DNA from 3 places in the Rhizobium sp. WSM409 genome. Region 2 is predicted to be linked to each of the others. Evidence: riboswitches for the same ligand, from Rfam matches in the RefSeq annotation. Region 2 holds a riboswitch; each other region holds the start of a gene.
The links. Region 2 has a riboswitch for FMN ahead of ribN (riboflavin transporter RibN). Riboswitches for the same ligand answer to the same signal wherever they lie in the genome.

Region 1: it holds a riboswitch for FMN, as region 2 does, so the genes downstream of both, AC25BC_RS13410 (6,7-dimethyl-8-ribityllumazine synthase) here and ribN (riboflavin transporter RibN) in region 2, are expected to answer to the same signal.
Region 3: it holds a riboswitch for FMN, as region 2 does, so the genes downstream of both, ribB (3,4-dihydroxy-2-butanone-4-phosphate synthase) here and ribN (riboflavin transporter RibN) in region 2, are expected to answer to the same signal.

The regions. Positions count from the first base shown of each region.
Region 1 is NZ_CM172794.1:2,656,292-2,660,320, forward strand. Features, by position in the region: gene AC25BC_RS13395 (hypothetical protein) at 160-384, shown strand; gene AC25BC_RS13400 (GCG_CRPN prefix-to-repeats domain-containing protein) at 500-808, opposite strand; gene AC25BC_RS13405 (SRPBCC family protein) at 989-1,435, opposite strand; FMN riboswitch at 1,675-1,817, shown strand; gene AC25BC_RS13410 (6,7-dimethyl-8-ribityllumazine synthase) at 1,896-2,330, shown strand; gene AC25BC_RS13415 (SDR family oxidoreductase) at 2,398-3,168, opposite strand; gene AC25BC_RS13420 (alpha/beta fold hydrolase) at 3,234-4,029, opposite strand, start outside.
Region 2 is NZ_CM172794.1:1,385,654-1,389,682, reverse strand. Features, by position in the region: gene AC25BC_RS06980 (esterase-like activity of phytase family protein) at 1-1,101, opposite strand, end outside; gene ribN (riboflavin transporter RibN) at 1,175-2,095, opposite strand; FMN riboswitch at 2,178-2,332, opposite strand; gene hupB (DNA-binding protein HupB) at 2,455-2,730, opposite strand; gene lon (endopeptidase La) at 2,937-4,029, opposite strand, start outside.
Region 3 is NZ_CM172794.1:2,248,557-2,252,585, forward strand. Features, by position in the region: gene AC25BC_RS11255 (SDR family oxidoreductase) at 1-470, shown strand, start outside; gene AC25BC_RS11260 (triose-phosphate isomerase) at 499-690, shown strand; gene AC25BC_RS11265 (glucose 1-dehydrogenase) at 748-1,530, shown strand; FMN riboswitch at 1,723-1,873, shown strand; gene ribB (3,4-dihydroxy-2-butanone-4-phosphate synthase) at 2,000-2,635, shown strand; gene AC25BC_RS11275 (SDR family oxidoreductase) at 2,865-3,632, opposite strand; gene AC25BC_RS11280 (DMT family transporter) at 3,961-4,029, shown strand, end outside.

The DNA of each region.
Region 1 (4,029 bases), 1.3 Mb from region 2:
TGAAGACATTCCCATAGACTCAACCTGTCGCCCCAAAGGACGTCCACTCCCCTGTCGAAAACCCTTCGCCGCGGTGGAAAACAAAAAATAAACACTTTAAACTTGCGCGACTTTGATTCCATTATAGGGCCGTTCGTCATCGTGTGATTGAGGGGTACGATGGGCACGGTATTCTGGCCGAAAGATCCGCTGGATGGGAATGACATGACGCTGCTGACGTCGATCCTTCGGCGATGGTGCGAAAGGTATCAGGTCGAGCTGACGGCGGAAGAGAGCAGCCGCAAGGCAAAGGAACTCGTCGAATGGTTCGAATTCGGCGTCAAGGATCCCGTCGAGCTCGAGGAATTGATCGACGACAAGCACTGGCTCGTCAGCAGGATCTGACCCTCTCGGGTAAATCGGGAGAACGCTGGCTGTCAGCGTCGGCGACGCTTTTTCATGAGAAAAGGCCGGGCGAAAATCGCTCCGGCCTTCGTCCATTTACATCTAAGCGAGACTTTTAGTCATTATCCCGCCAACGCCGGTCGCGATCCCAGCGCCGCTCATGGCGCCAGCGCGGGCCATCCCAATCGCGGTGACGCCGCTCCCAGCCCCAGCGGGGCGGACCACCGTAGAAAGCTACCGGCGGCGGGCGTCTCCAGCTTCGCCGGCATTCGCCCCAGCGCGTCAGATGCCAGCCGCGACCGCAGGCGTAGTCGACCTTTGTGACACTGCTCTGGACATTGATTGTCCCCATCGGCATTGCCTCCGCGGTACCGATCGAGAGGCTGCCGGCAAGCAAGGCAGCCGCGATAGAAAGTGCCTTCATCGTGAACTCCATTTTCAATCCAGCCGTCCGCAGATTAGGACCGCTAAATTGAACTGGAGATGAACTGCGCGTTCATGTTTGCGGTAGCAAAAGAAGCGCTTCCGCACGACCCGCTTGGGCGCTCGCCGACCGTTGTTGTCACAACCGCAAGCAGAGACGCCCCGCTGCCGGCAAATTTGTTCATGTCCGGCCGTAAAAAGCGTCGGGACCCGGATCCCGCCCGGCGGCGACTTCGGTCAGGCGCCCCAGGTAATGCGCCCAGCCTTCCGCATGGCCGGCGCATTGATCGGCGCTGGGCAGGCCGCTATGAGTGAGCCGCAACAGCGTTCCGCCCTCCTGTTCGATCAGGTCGATCTCGACCAGGCTCGACCCCGGCGGCACCACTTCGCTGCCGTCCCAGCCGAAGCTGTAGGCAAGGCGATGAACCGGCACCACCTCACGAAACGAGCCGCGCGCAAAGCGGGCGCCGGTGACGTTGACGAGATAGAGCCCGCCGGGCTGCGGCTCGACCTGCGCTTCCGTTCCCATCCAGCGCAGGATCTTCTCCGGATCGGTCATCAGCGCAAACACCGCGGCCGGCGGCGCCGCAATATGCGCCTCGCGGTGAACGACGAAAGATTCTGGCATCACTCTCTCCCATGGTTGTCACGGCCTCGCCCAGGCGGAGACAGCGCGTCCTGTCTTGTCGTGCTTCTGACGTGGATGTCCTCACAGAGAGCATGTAGGCGCAAGCTCCTCCTCCGCAAGAGGGATTGCCCGCCGCCATCGGCGAACGAGCGAAATCGCCGCTTGGGGAGCCTGATCCAGCTCCGGCCGCGAAAGCATATCGACCTATTGCCAGCCCGCCGCCTTCCCCCTATTGTCCGCGCCGTTCTCAGGGCGGGGTGCAAGTCCCTACCGGCGGTATGCAATTTCGATTGCGAGCCCGCGAGCGCCTTCTTAGGAAGGGTCAGCAGATCAGGTGAGATGCCTGAGCCGACGGTCATAGTCCGGATGAAAGAGAACGTGCGTTCCTGCCGCCCTTGCGGCTGTCGGGAACGTTCGTGATCGCCTTGGGTGATGTGTCTGTTCGCCAAAGGAGATTACCGTGACACCCACCCGCTACGCCTTCGTCAAAGCCAGTTGGCACGCCGACATCGTCGACCGCGCCCTTCATGGCTTCCATCAGCTTATTCCGCCCGAGCAGGTCGACGTGTTCGACGTCCCCGGCGCATTCGAGATGCCGCTGCTTTCCCGCGATCTTGCGGCAACCGGACGTTACTGCGCGGTCATTGCCGCCGCCTTCGTCGTCGACGGCGGAATCTACCGCCACGAATTCGTCGCCCAGGCCGTCGTCGATGGGCTGATGCGCGCCGGCATGGATACGGGCGTGCCGGTACTGTCGGTCTCACTGACGCCGCATCAGTATCAAGAAACCGAGCACCACAAGCAGATCTACCGCGCGCACTTCGTCGAGAAAGGCCGCGAAGCAGCAAAAGCGGCTCTGACGATCGGCAAAACGCGCGCCGCTCTTGCCGCGTAGTCAGCGGTTCGACGAATAGAGGAACGCAGGAGATGAAGACGGCGGGGCACTCCCGCCGTCGACCGCATCAGATCGACTTCACCTCGCCGCCATCCATGCGTAGCGCCGAGCCGGTCATCCAGCGGGCACCCGGCGACACCAGGAAGGCCATCAGTTCGGCGATTTCCTCCGGCTCGCCGTAGCGGGCAATGCCTGCCTGTTCGGGGAAATGCGCGGTCGCCTCCTCCACGCTCACACCGTGCAACGGTGCCCAGTGCTCGAGATAGGAGCGGCGCCGGCCGGTCATGACGGGACCGGGCAGCACGCTGTTGACCTGCACGCCATCGGTGATGCCGCGATCGGAAAAGGCCTTGGCGAGTGCGACGATGGCAGCATTGATGGTACCGACCGCCGCATAAGGCGCCTTTGGAAACACCGCCGAATTGCCCGACATCAGGACGACGGAGCCGTTGGTCTCCTTCAGTGCCGGCCAGGCGGCAATCGTCAGGCGCCGCGCACCGTGCAGCTTCAGCGCCAGTCCACCTTCCCACTGCGCGTCGGTCATCTCGAAAAGATCGATCTGCGGCACGGCGCCGGCGATATTGAGCAGCGCATCGATGCGGCCGAAGGCACCGAGCGCCTGATCGACCACGGCCTGCGCCGCCGCCGGCTCAGCAAGGTCGGCGCCGATGACGAGGGCCTGCGCGCCGACCGCCCTCACCGCCTGCGCGGTCTCCTCCAGATTGGCGCGGTTGCGCGCGACCAGCACCAGCGCGGAAAAATCGCGCGCGAGGCGCAGCGCCGTCGCCTGGCCGATGCCCTGGCTGGCGCCGGTGATGATGGCAACTGTATCAGACATGTCGTCTCTCCTGTTGGCTTGGGCGACCGCCCGCCCCTTCCGGCGGGCAGCGCCTGGTTCTGCTCTCAGCGGGCCAGAAAATCGCGGATCGCAGCCGCGATCTCTGCGGCATGCGTTTCCAGCGCGAAGTGGCCGGTGTCGAGGAAGCGGACGACCGCATTGGGATTATCGCGCTTGAACGCCTCGGCGCCGGGCGGCAGGAAGAACGGATCGTTCTTGCCCCACACGGCCAGGAACGGCGGCTTGTGGGTGCGGAAATAATCCTGAAAGGCAGGATAGAGCGCGACATTGCTCTTGTAGTCGCCGAAGAGGTCGAGCTGTATGTCCTCGACGCCGGGCCGCGCCAGATAGAAATTGTCGAGCGAATAGCCGTCGGGCGAAACCGTCGTCGGATCGGCAACCCCATGCGTATATTGCCAGACCGTCGTTTCCGGCTGCAGCATCGCCTTCAGCGCATTGCGGTTCTCCTCGGACGCATCCTCCCAATAGGCCCGGATCGGGTTCCAGCCCTCGCTCAGGCCCTCGACATAGGCGTTGCCGTTCTGCGAGATGATCGCCATGATCCGGTCAGGATGTTTCACGGCCAGCCGGAAGCCGGTCGGCGCGCCGTAGTCGAACACATAGACGGCGTAACGATCGAAGCCGACGACTTCGGTGAAACGATCGATGGTCGTGGCGATCCCGTCGAAAGTGGCGCCGCGTGCCGGCAGGTCGGATCGTCCGAAGCCCGGAAGATCGGGCGCGACGATGTGGAAGCGATCGGAGAGCAGCGGCATCAGGTCGCGGAACATGTGGCCGGCGCTCGGAAAGCCGTGCAGCAGGAGCAGCTTCGGAGCATCCGGCGAACCGGCCTCGCGATAG
Region 2 (4,029 bases):
GGCGAGCAGGAAGAAATACTTGTCGTCGCCGAACTTGGCGGCTTCGAGGCCTTCCGGCTCGACGCCCTTCGATCCCGAACGGCTTTCCGGATAGTGGCCGATATGGGCGACGGCGCGTTCGAAGGATGCGCCCGATTCGTAGAGAAGCTTGCCCGTCCTGTCGAAAATGGTGAAGCCGCGCGAGCCGCCCTGGTAGTCGCCTTCATTGGCGACGACGAGGCGGTTGTCGTCAAGCCACTTCACGGCATCGGGCTCGCGCGGCACGCCCTTGGCTTCGCCCGAGAATTTCAGGGCGCCGTCACGCTTGGTGTCGATGCCGGTGAGATCGACGCTGCCGGCGGAGAAATGCGTCTTCACTTCAGCCGTGTTGGCGTCGATGATGACGATCTCGTTGTTTTCCTGCAGCGTCAGGGCAATCTCGTTCAGGCTGTTGAAGGCGACGAATTCCGGCTCCGGATCTTCAGGGGCGACGCCGGTAAGCCCGGCCAGCGTCATGTGCTTGATAGTGCCGCAATCGACGGTGCCGTTCTTGACCTGGAAGACGACGAGATCGCCGGCCGGCATCTGCGGGATCTTGCCGTCATTGATGTTTTCGTCGCGTTCATTTTCGATTGCGATGGTGCCTAGCGTCTTGTCCTTGTTGAGGGCGATCGAATCCGGCTGACCACCGAGATCGCAGGTGTTTTCGATCTTCTTGGTCGCCACGTCGACGATCGCGAGACGGCCCGAGGGCTTGGCCTTGCTTTCGGAGGTGTTGACGGCAACCAGTGCCTTGCCGGCGCTCCAGGTGACCGATGTCGGCTCGCCGTCCATCATCAGCGCGCCGCCGGCCTTCGGGGCCTTGGCATCGGTAATGTCGATAAAGCCGATCGCGCCGAGCGGGCTGTCGCTATAGATCAGCGTGTTGCCGTCTTCGGTCGCGGTGATGATCTCGGCGGAGCTCACCGAAAGCTTGTCCTTATCAACAGGCAGGTTCTCTGCGACCGGGAAGGAAGCGATGCGGTTGAAAACCGGCTCGGCCGCGGCCGGAAAGGCGACGGATGCGAGAAGCACGGCAGCGAGCGCTGCCTTGCGCGATGAAATTGTCATGAAATCCCCCATGTGTCGAACATTCGAAACATGAGTTTTCTGCGCGAGCGGCATGACAGAGGCATGACAGATGCGGCATTTTGCGTCAGATCATGTCAGGCTCTGGTTTGCGCTCCCGGCGCATCTCGTTTCGCATGATGAACAGCGAAGCAGACAAGATGAGAGCCGCTCCCAGCCAGAGATAACCCGCCGGCGCATAACCGAAGAACAGCCAACCGGCCAGCACGTTCAACGGCAGCTTCAGATCGTCGAACGGCTGGACATAGGCGGCATCCGCTGCGGCATAGGCTAGCGTCAGGAAATACTGCGCTACCGCGGTCAGCAGCCCCGCCAGCAGGAACAGGGCAAGGGTTGCGCCCGTCGGCACTGCAAAGCCTGCCGCAAGCGCCAGCCCGCCATTTATCGGCGTCAGCAGAACGAGCAGCCAGACGGTGATCGTCTCTGGCCGTTCGATGCCTGTCAGGCTCTTGGTGATCAGCGACGAGGCGCCCCACAGCAGCGCCGAAAGCACAGGCAAGAGAGCCGCCCAGCCAAAACCATCAGACCATGGCTGCAGAATGATCATCGCTCCGGTGAAACCCGCTGCCGTCGCGGCCCAGCGGGCCGGGCCGACGCGCTCCCCGAGGAAAAGCCGGGCGCCCAGAATGATGAAGAAGGGCGAGGTCATCACCAGTGCGATCGCCTGCCAGATCGGCACCGTGGCAAGGCCGGCGACCCAGGCCTCGACGCCGAGCGCGGCAAGCGCGACGCGCGCGAGGTGACGCCAAGGATAGTGCGTGCGCATCGCCGCAAGGCCGAGCCTCTTCAGGAACGGCAGCGAAAACAGGAAGGCGAAGCCATATTGCCAGAAGGCTGCGGACGCCGAGGGAAAGGCAAGCTTCATCGTCAGCCATTGGGTGACGACGTTGAGAAGCGAAAAGGCAATGCCGGCAAGGACCATCCAGATGGCACCGACAACGGCGCGGGACGGCTCGACGGCAACAGAAGTCTGATTCATGTCTTTCATCCAAAACAGGGACCAACATAAATCAGGACGCATGAGCCCCGACCAAGCGACACAGGGCAACCCTGCCCTCCGCGTGGCCGACACTCATTCTCTTCCATCCGGACTTTAACCGTCGGCTCCGGAATCACACCGGATCTGCTGACCCCTCCTCCGCATGGGCGCGAAAGAAGGCGCTCGCGGGCTCAGGCCGAAACCCTTACCGCCGGTGGGGAGTTTCACCCCGCCCTGAGAACAGAACTGTCGTAGATCAAAGCCCCCGCGACGGCAAGATCCGCCCAAACAAAAGGGGTCCGGCAAAGCCGAACCCCTCTCAAATCCTACACAACCGGTCTCGTTTCCGGCTGGCGGATAATCTCAGATCAGCCGTTGACGGCGTCCTTCAGGCCCTTGCCGGGCGTGAATTTCGGCACGTTGCGAGCCGGAATGTCGACTTCAGCGCCCGTCGACGGGTTACGGCCCTTCGATGCGGCACGATGAGAAACGGTGAAGCTGCCGAAACCCGCGAGGCGAATGTCGCCCTTGTTCTTGAGTTCAGCCTGGACAACGTCGAAAACCGCGTCAACAGCGGAAGCCGCGTCAGACTTCGTCAGTCCTGCCTTTTCGGCTACTGCGGACACGAGTTCATTCTTGTTCATGTTTCCACCCCTTTCTAAATGGTATGAAACGACTCAAAAGTAAGCTAGGCGCAGAATAGGTTTCATCAGGCCCGCCGAAAACCCAAAAGCCCTGCAAATCAAGGAAAAGCAAGCGTCTACATGACGTTTTCACAAAAAAGGCTGGCGTTTCCGCCAGCCTTTTTCCGTGTTTTGGGCCAATTGGGCATAAATGTGGCAAAGGCCACTCAATGCGCTATGGTTGCGCCTGTCTCATCGAGGCCTTCGACCGATGTGATGACCGGCGTTTCCACCGTGCCATCCCATTCGATTGGCTCCGGCCGCCGGATCAGCGCGTGCTTGATCACCTCGCCCATGCGGGATACCGGGATGATCTCCATGTTGTTCTTCACGTTGTCAGGAATCTCCGCCAGGTCCTTGGCGTTTTCCTCCGGAATCAGCACCTTCTTGATGCCGCCGCGAAGCGCTGCGAGCAGCTTTTCCTTGAGACCGCCGATCGGCAGCACACGGCCACGAAGCGTGATTTCACCGGTCATGGCCACATGCCTGTCCACGGGGATGCCGGTCATGATCGAGACGATCGCGGTTGCCATGGCGACACCAGCCGAGGGACCATCCTTCGGGGTTGCGCCTTCCGGCACGTGCACGTGGATGTCGCTCTTGTCGAAGCGCGGCGGCTCGATGCCGAAATCGACAGCGCGCGAGCGGACATAGGAGGCCGCTGCCGAGATCGATTCCTTCATGACTTCCTTCAGATTGCCGGTGACCGTCATGCGGCCCTTGCCCGGCATCATCACACCTTCGATGGTCAGCAGCTCGCCGCCGACTTCCGTCCAGGCAAGACCGGTCACGACGCCAACCTGATCCTCGCCCTCTGCTTCGCCATGGCGGAAGCGCGGGACGCCCAGATAGTCGGAGATGTTGGCAGCCGTCACGTGAACGGCCTTCGTCTTGCCCTTGATGATCTCGGTGACCGCCTTGCGGGCGAGTTTCATCAGCTCGCGCTCGAAGTTGCGGACGCCGGCTTCGCGGGTGTAATGCTGGCTGATCGACATCAGGGCGTCGTCACTGACCGAGAATTCTTCCGGCTGCAACGCATGTTCCTTGATGGCCTTCGGCAACAGGTGCCGCTTGGCGATTTCGCGCTTTTCATCCTCTGTGTAGCCGGCGATACGGATGATCTCCATGCGGTCCATCAGAGGCGCTGGAATGTTCAGCGTATTCGCCGTCGTGATGAACATCACATCCGACAGGTCGTATTCGACTTCCAGATAGTGATCCATGAAGGTCATGTTCTGCGCCGGATCGAGCACTTCGAGC
Region 3 (4,029 bases), 860 kb from region 2:
CGAACGCAGCGGAAGAAATGGAGGAGGACCAATATCAGACGTTGATGGATATCAACCTGAAAGGCGTCTTTCTTTCCTGCCAGGCAGAGGCTCGCGCCATGCTGAAGAATGGACGCGGCTCCATCGTCAACATCGCTTCCATGTCGGGTGTGATCGTGAACCGGGGGCTGAGCCAAGCGCACTATAACGCCTCCAAGGCGGGCGTGATCCATATGTCGAAGTCCATGGCCATGGAATGGGTCGACCGCGGCATTCGCGTCAACACCATCTCCCCCGGATACACGGCAACGCCCATGAACACCCGTCCGGAGATGGTCCACCAGACCAAGCTCTTCGAAGAGCAGACGCCGATGCAGCGCATGGCAGCGGTGGACGAGATGGTGGGTCCGGCGGTGTTTCTGCTGTCGAATGCAGCAAGTTTCGTGACCGGCGTCGATCTTCTCGTCGACGGCGGTTTCTGCTGCTGGTGATGAGAAAGCTCATTCCCGCTGCTGAAAAGTGACCGATCTCGCTTCCTCCCTGGCTGAGATCGAGGCGCTGAAGGGACTAACGGGCATGACGGCGTGCGATATCGTCGTCTGCCCGCCCTTCACGCCGATCGAACGGGCTGTCGAACGGATGGAAGGCGCGGACGTCGTCACCGGCGCTCAACACTGCCTGAATTCGCGACAACCGGTTGATCTCCAATAATGATCGCATGGTAGGTCGCACCCAGATTTATTGTTTATCGATGGACAAGGAAAGAGCATGAAACGCTTCGAGCAGAAGACCGTCGTCATTACCGGGGGCAGCCGCGGCATCGGAGCGGCGATCGCCAGACGCTTTGCGAAAGAAGGCGCCAATCTCGTCGTCTCGGCCAACGAGGAGCTGGTTCACGGCGTTGCCGAACAGATCCGGGCCGAAGGCGGCAAGGCGATCTCCTTCATCGGCGACGTCACCGACAAGGCGAGCGTCACCGCCCTCTATGATGCCGCCGAGAAGGAATTCGGCTCGGTCGACGTCTCGATCCAGAACGCCGGCGTCATCACCATTGCCCGCGTCGAGGACCTGACCGAAAACGAGTGGGACAAGGTGATGGCCGTCAACACCAAGGGCGTCTTCCTCTGCGCCCAGGAGGCGATATCGAGAATGCGCAGGCACAAGCGCGGCGGCCGCATCATCAACACCGCCTCCGGCCAGGCCCGCGACGGCTTCATCTACACGCCGCATTATGCCGCCTCGAAAATGGGCGTCGTCGGCATCACCCAGAGCCTGGCCAAGGAAGTCGCGACCGAGAAGATCACCGTCAACGCCTTCTGCCCCGGCATCATCGAAACCGACATGTGGGCCTATAACGACCAGGCCTGGGGCAAGCTGCTCGGCAACTACGCCCCCGGCGAGTTGATGAAGGAATGGGTCGAGGGCATCCCGATGAAACGGGCCGGCTCCGGCGAAGACGTCGCCGGCCTGGTGACCTTCCTCGCCAGCGAGGATGCCGCCTATATCACCGGCCAGACGATCAATGTCGACGGCGGCCTGATCATGTCCTGATGCAGGCGCCCAAAATTGCGCAGTGGTTTTGGGACAACGACATGCATGGAAGGATCAAAGCACCAACGAAGCGCGGAAGGCGACACGGTTGTCGCCTCCGTGTGAACAGTGTGTCCATCGGCGTCAGGGCAGCTTTGCATTTTTGCCCGGTCGAGTGACCTTGCCATCTGCCTGTTTTTGATCCTATCTTTGAAATGTTCTCAGGGCGGGGTGTAATTCCCCACCGGCGGTATCAGGAGCAATCTTGGAGCCCGCGAGCGCTTCCGGCACCTCCTGTCGGAAGGTCAGCAGATCCGGTGAGATGCCGGAGCCGACGGTATAGTCCGGATGGAAGAGGACAACACGGGCAGTTGCACTCCATCCCGGAGTCGGCTGACGTTTGTTCGCCCAAGGGCAGAAGGCTCGCTCACGGATTGAGCCGAGCAGACCATGTCAGCCCGCTGACATAACCCTTGAAAGGCCAGACAGCATGACTATCGCAAGAATTGAAGATGCCATATCAGCCATTGCCAGCGGCAAGATGGTCGTCGTCGTCGACGACCAGAACCGGGAAAACGAAGGCGATATCGTGGTCGCGGCCGATGCCGTCACCCCTGAGGCAATCGCCTTCATGATGACCCACGCCCGTGGACTCGTCTGCATCGCCATGGAAGGCGAGCGCCTCGATGCGCTCGATATTCCGCTGATGGTGCCCAACAATACGGAATCGCACAAAACCGCCTTCACGGTCTCGGTCGATTATCTCAAGGGCACGACGACGGGCATCTCTGCGGCGGACCGCGCCGCCACCGTCCGCGCCCTCGTCGACGATCGCACAAAGCCCGACGAATTCGCCCGCCCCGGCCATATCTTTCCGCTGCGCGCCAACCCCCGCGGCGTGCTCGGCCGCCCTGGCCACACCGAAGCCGCAGTCGATCTCGCCCGCCTCGCCGGAAGGATCCCCGCCGGCGTCATCTGCGAAGTCGCCAACGACGACGGAACCATGTCCCGCCTGCCCGAACTCACGCTCTTTGCCGAACGCCACAACCTCCCCCTCGTCACCATCGCGGATTTGGTCGCCTATCTCGACCGCCAGGCGGAAAGAGACATACGCGAAGTCGCCTGATCGGCGCAAAGCGGCCAGCCCCGTCCTTCGAGGCCCCTTCGGGGCGCCTCAGGATGAGGCTGGAGAGAGGTTGCGGCTTGGTTCAACGGGAAGCGCAGCGGCAAGGCACACCGACCAGCCCTCATCCTGAGGCGCGCAGGCCGCAGGCCGGAGCCTCGAAGGACGAGGGCGGGTGGCTGGGTCCCAGACGCGCACGGCTGGTTGCCACAGCACACCCTATTTCCTGCCCCTATGTCCGGTTGATCGAAACGCCGCCATCCGCCAGCATCGCCGTGCCGGTCACGAAGCTCGACATGTCGGAGGCAAGGAAAAGCGCTGCATTGGCGATCTCTTCGGGTTGCGCCATGCGTTTCAGCGCATGCAATCCCTCCACGAAGGCGAGCACTTCCGGCGTGGCATCGGGCGCGTTGGTAATGCTGGCGGGTGTGTCGGTGCCGCCGGGAAGCAGTGCGTTGACGCGGATCTTCTGCGCTCCGAGTTCAGCGGCGAGCACCTGCACGAAGCCGATCAAACCCGCCTTGCTCGCCGCATAGGCGGCCATGCCAGGCATGCCGACGGTATGGCCGACAAAGGTCGAGGTGAAGATCAGCGATCCGCCGCCTTTTCCCATCGCCGCCGACTGGTGTTTGGCGCCGAGGAAGGCGGCGGTGAGATTGGTCTCGATCGTCTCGCGCCAGCCCTCCACCGACAGCCCGGCGACCGGCCCCATCTCACCGATGATGCCGGCATTGTTGAAGGCGATGTCGAGCCGGCCGAAACGCGAGACTGCCGTTTCGACAAGCCTTTCCTGGAGCGCCTCGTCCCTGACATCGCCTGATATGGCGACGGCCTGCCCACCCTCCGCCTCAATTTCCGCGATGACGGCGTCGAGCGCGTCTTGTCGCCGGCCGGTGACCACGAGCTTGGCACCTTGCCGTGCAAAGAGTTTCGCCGCTGCGCGGCCGATGCCTGAGCTTGCGCCGGTGATGATGGCGATCTTGTCGTTGAGAAGTGTCATATCGTTCTCTCCTGGTTTGTTGCCAGATTTGACATGCTCAAACATCATGCGATGCAGCCACCCGTTTCCCGCGCAGGACGAGAAAAACGCCTATGGCCGAACCGGCAGCGCGACGGCGCGTCCTCATCGACGCCTTGATCACGGCGTCGGAAACATCGGAATTCGCCTTATAAAACCGAGATTTGCCGAGACCTTCATCCACACGCCTGCATTGAGGTCAGTGCCGTTGTGCACCGCATCATCGATTTATGCCTGGTGTGGCATTCATCCGATTCCCTTCATGCGTCTTCGCGATTAAAAGGAGCGCACAGGTAACGGGAATCTCTTCATGCCGCGGTCACGCAATACTGAGGGCGCCATCTATATGAGCATGGCGATGGCCGGCTTTTCCGCAAGC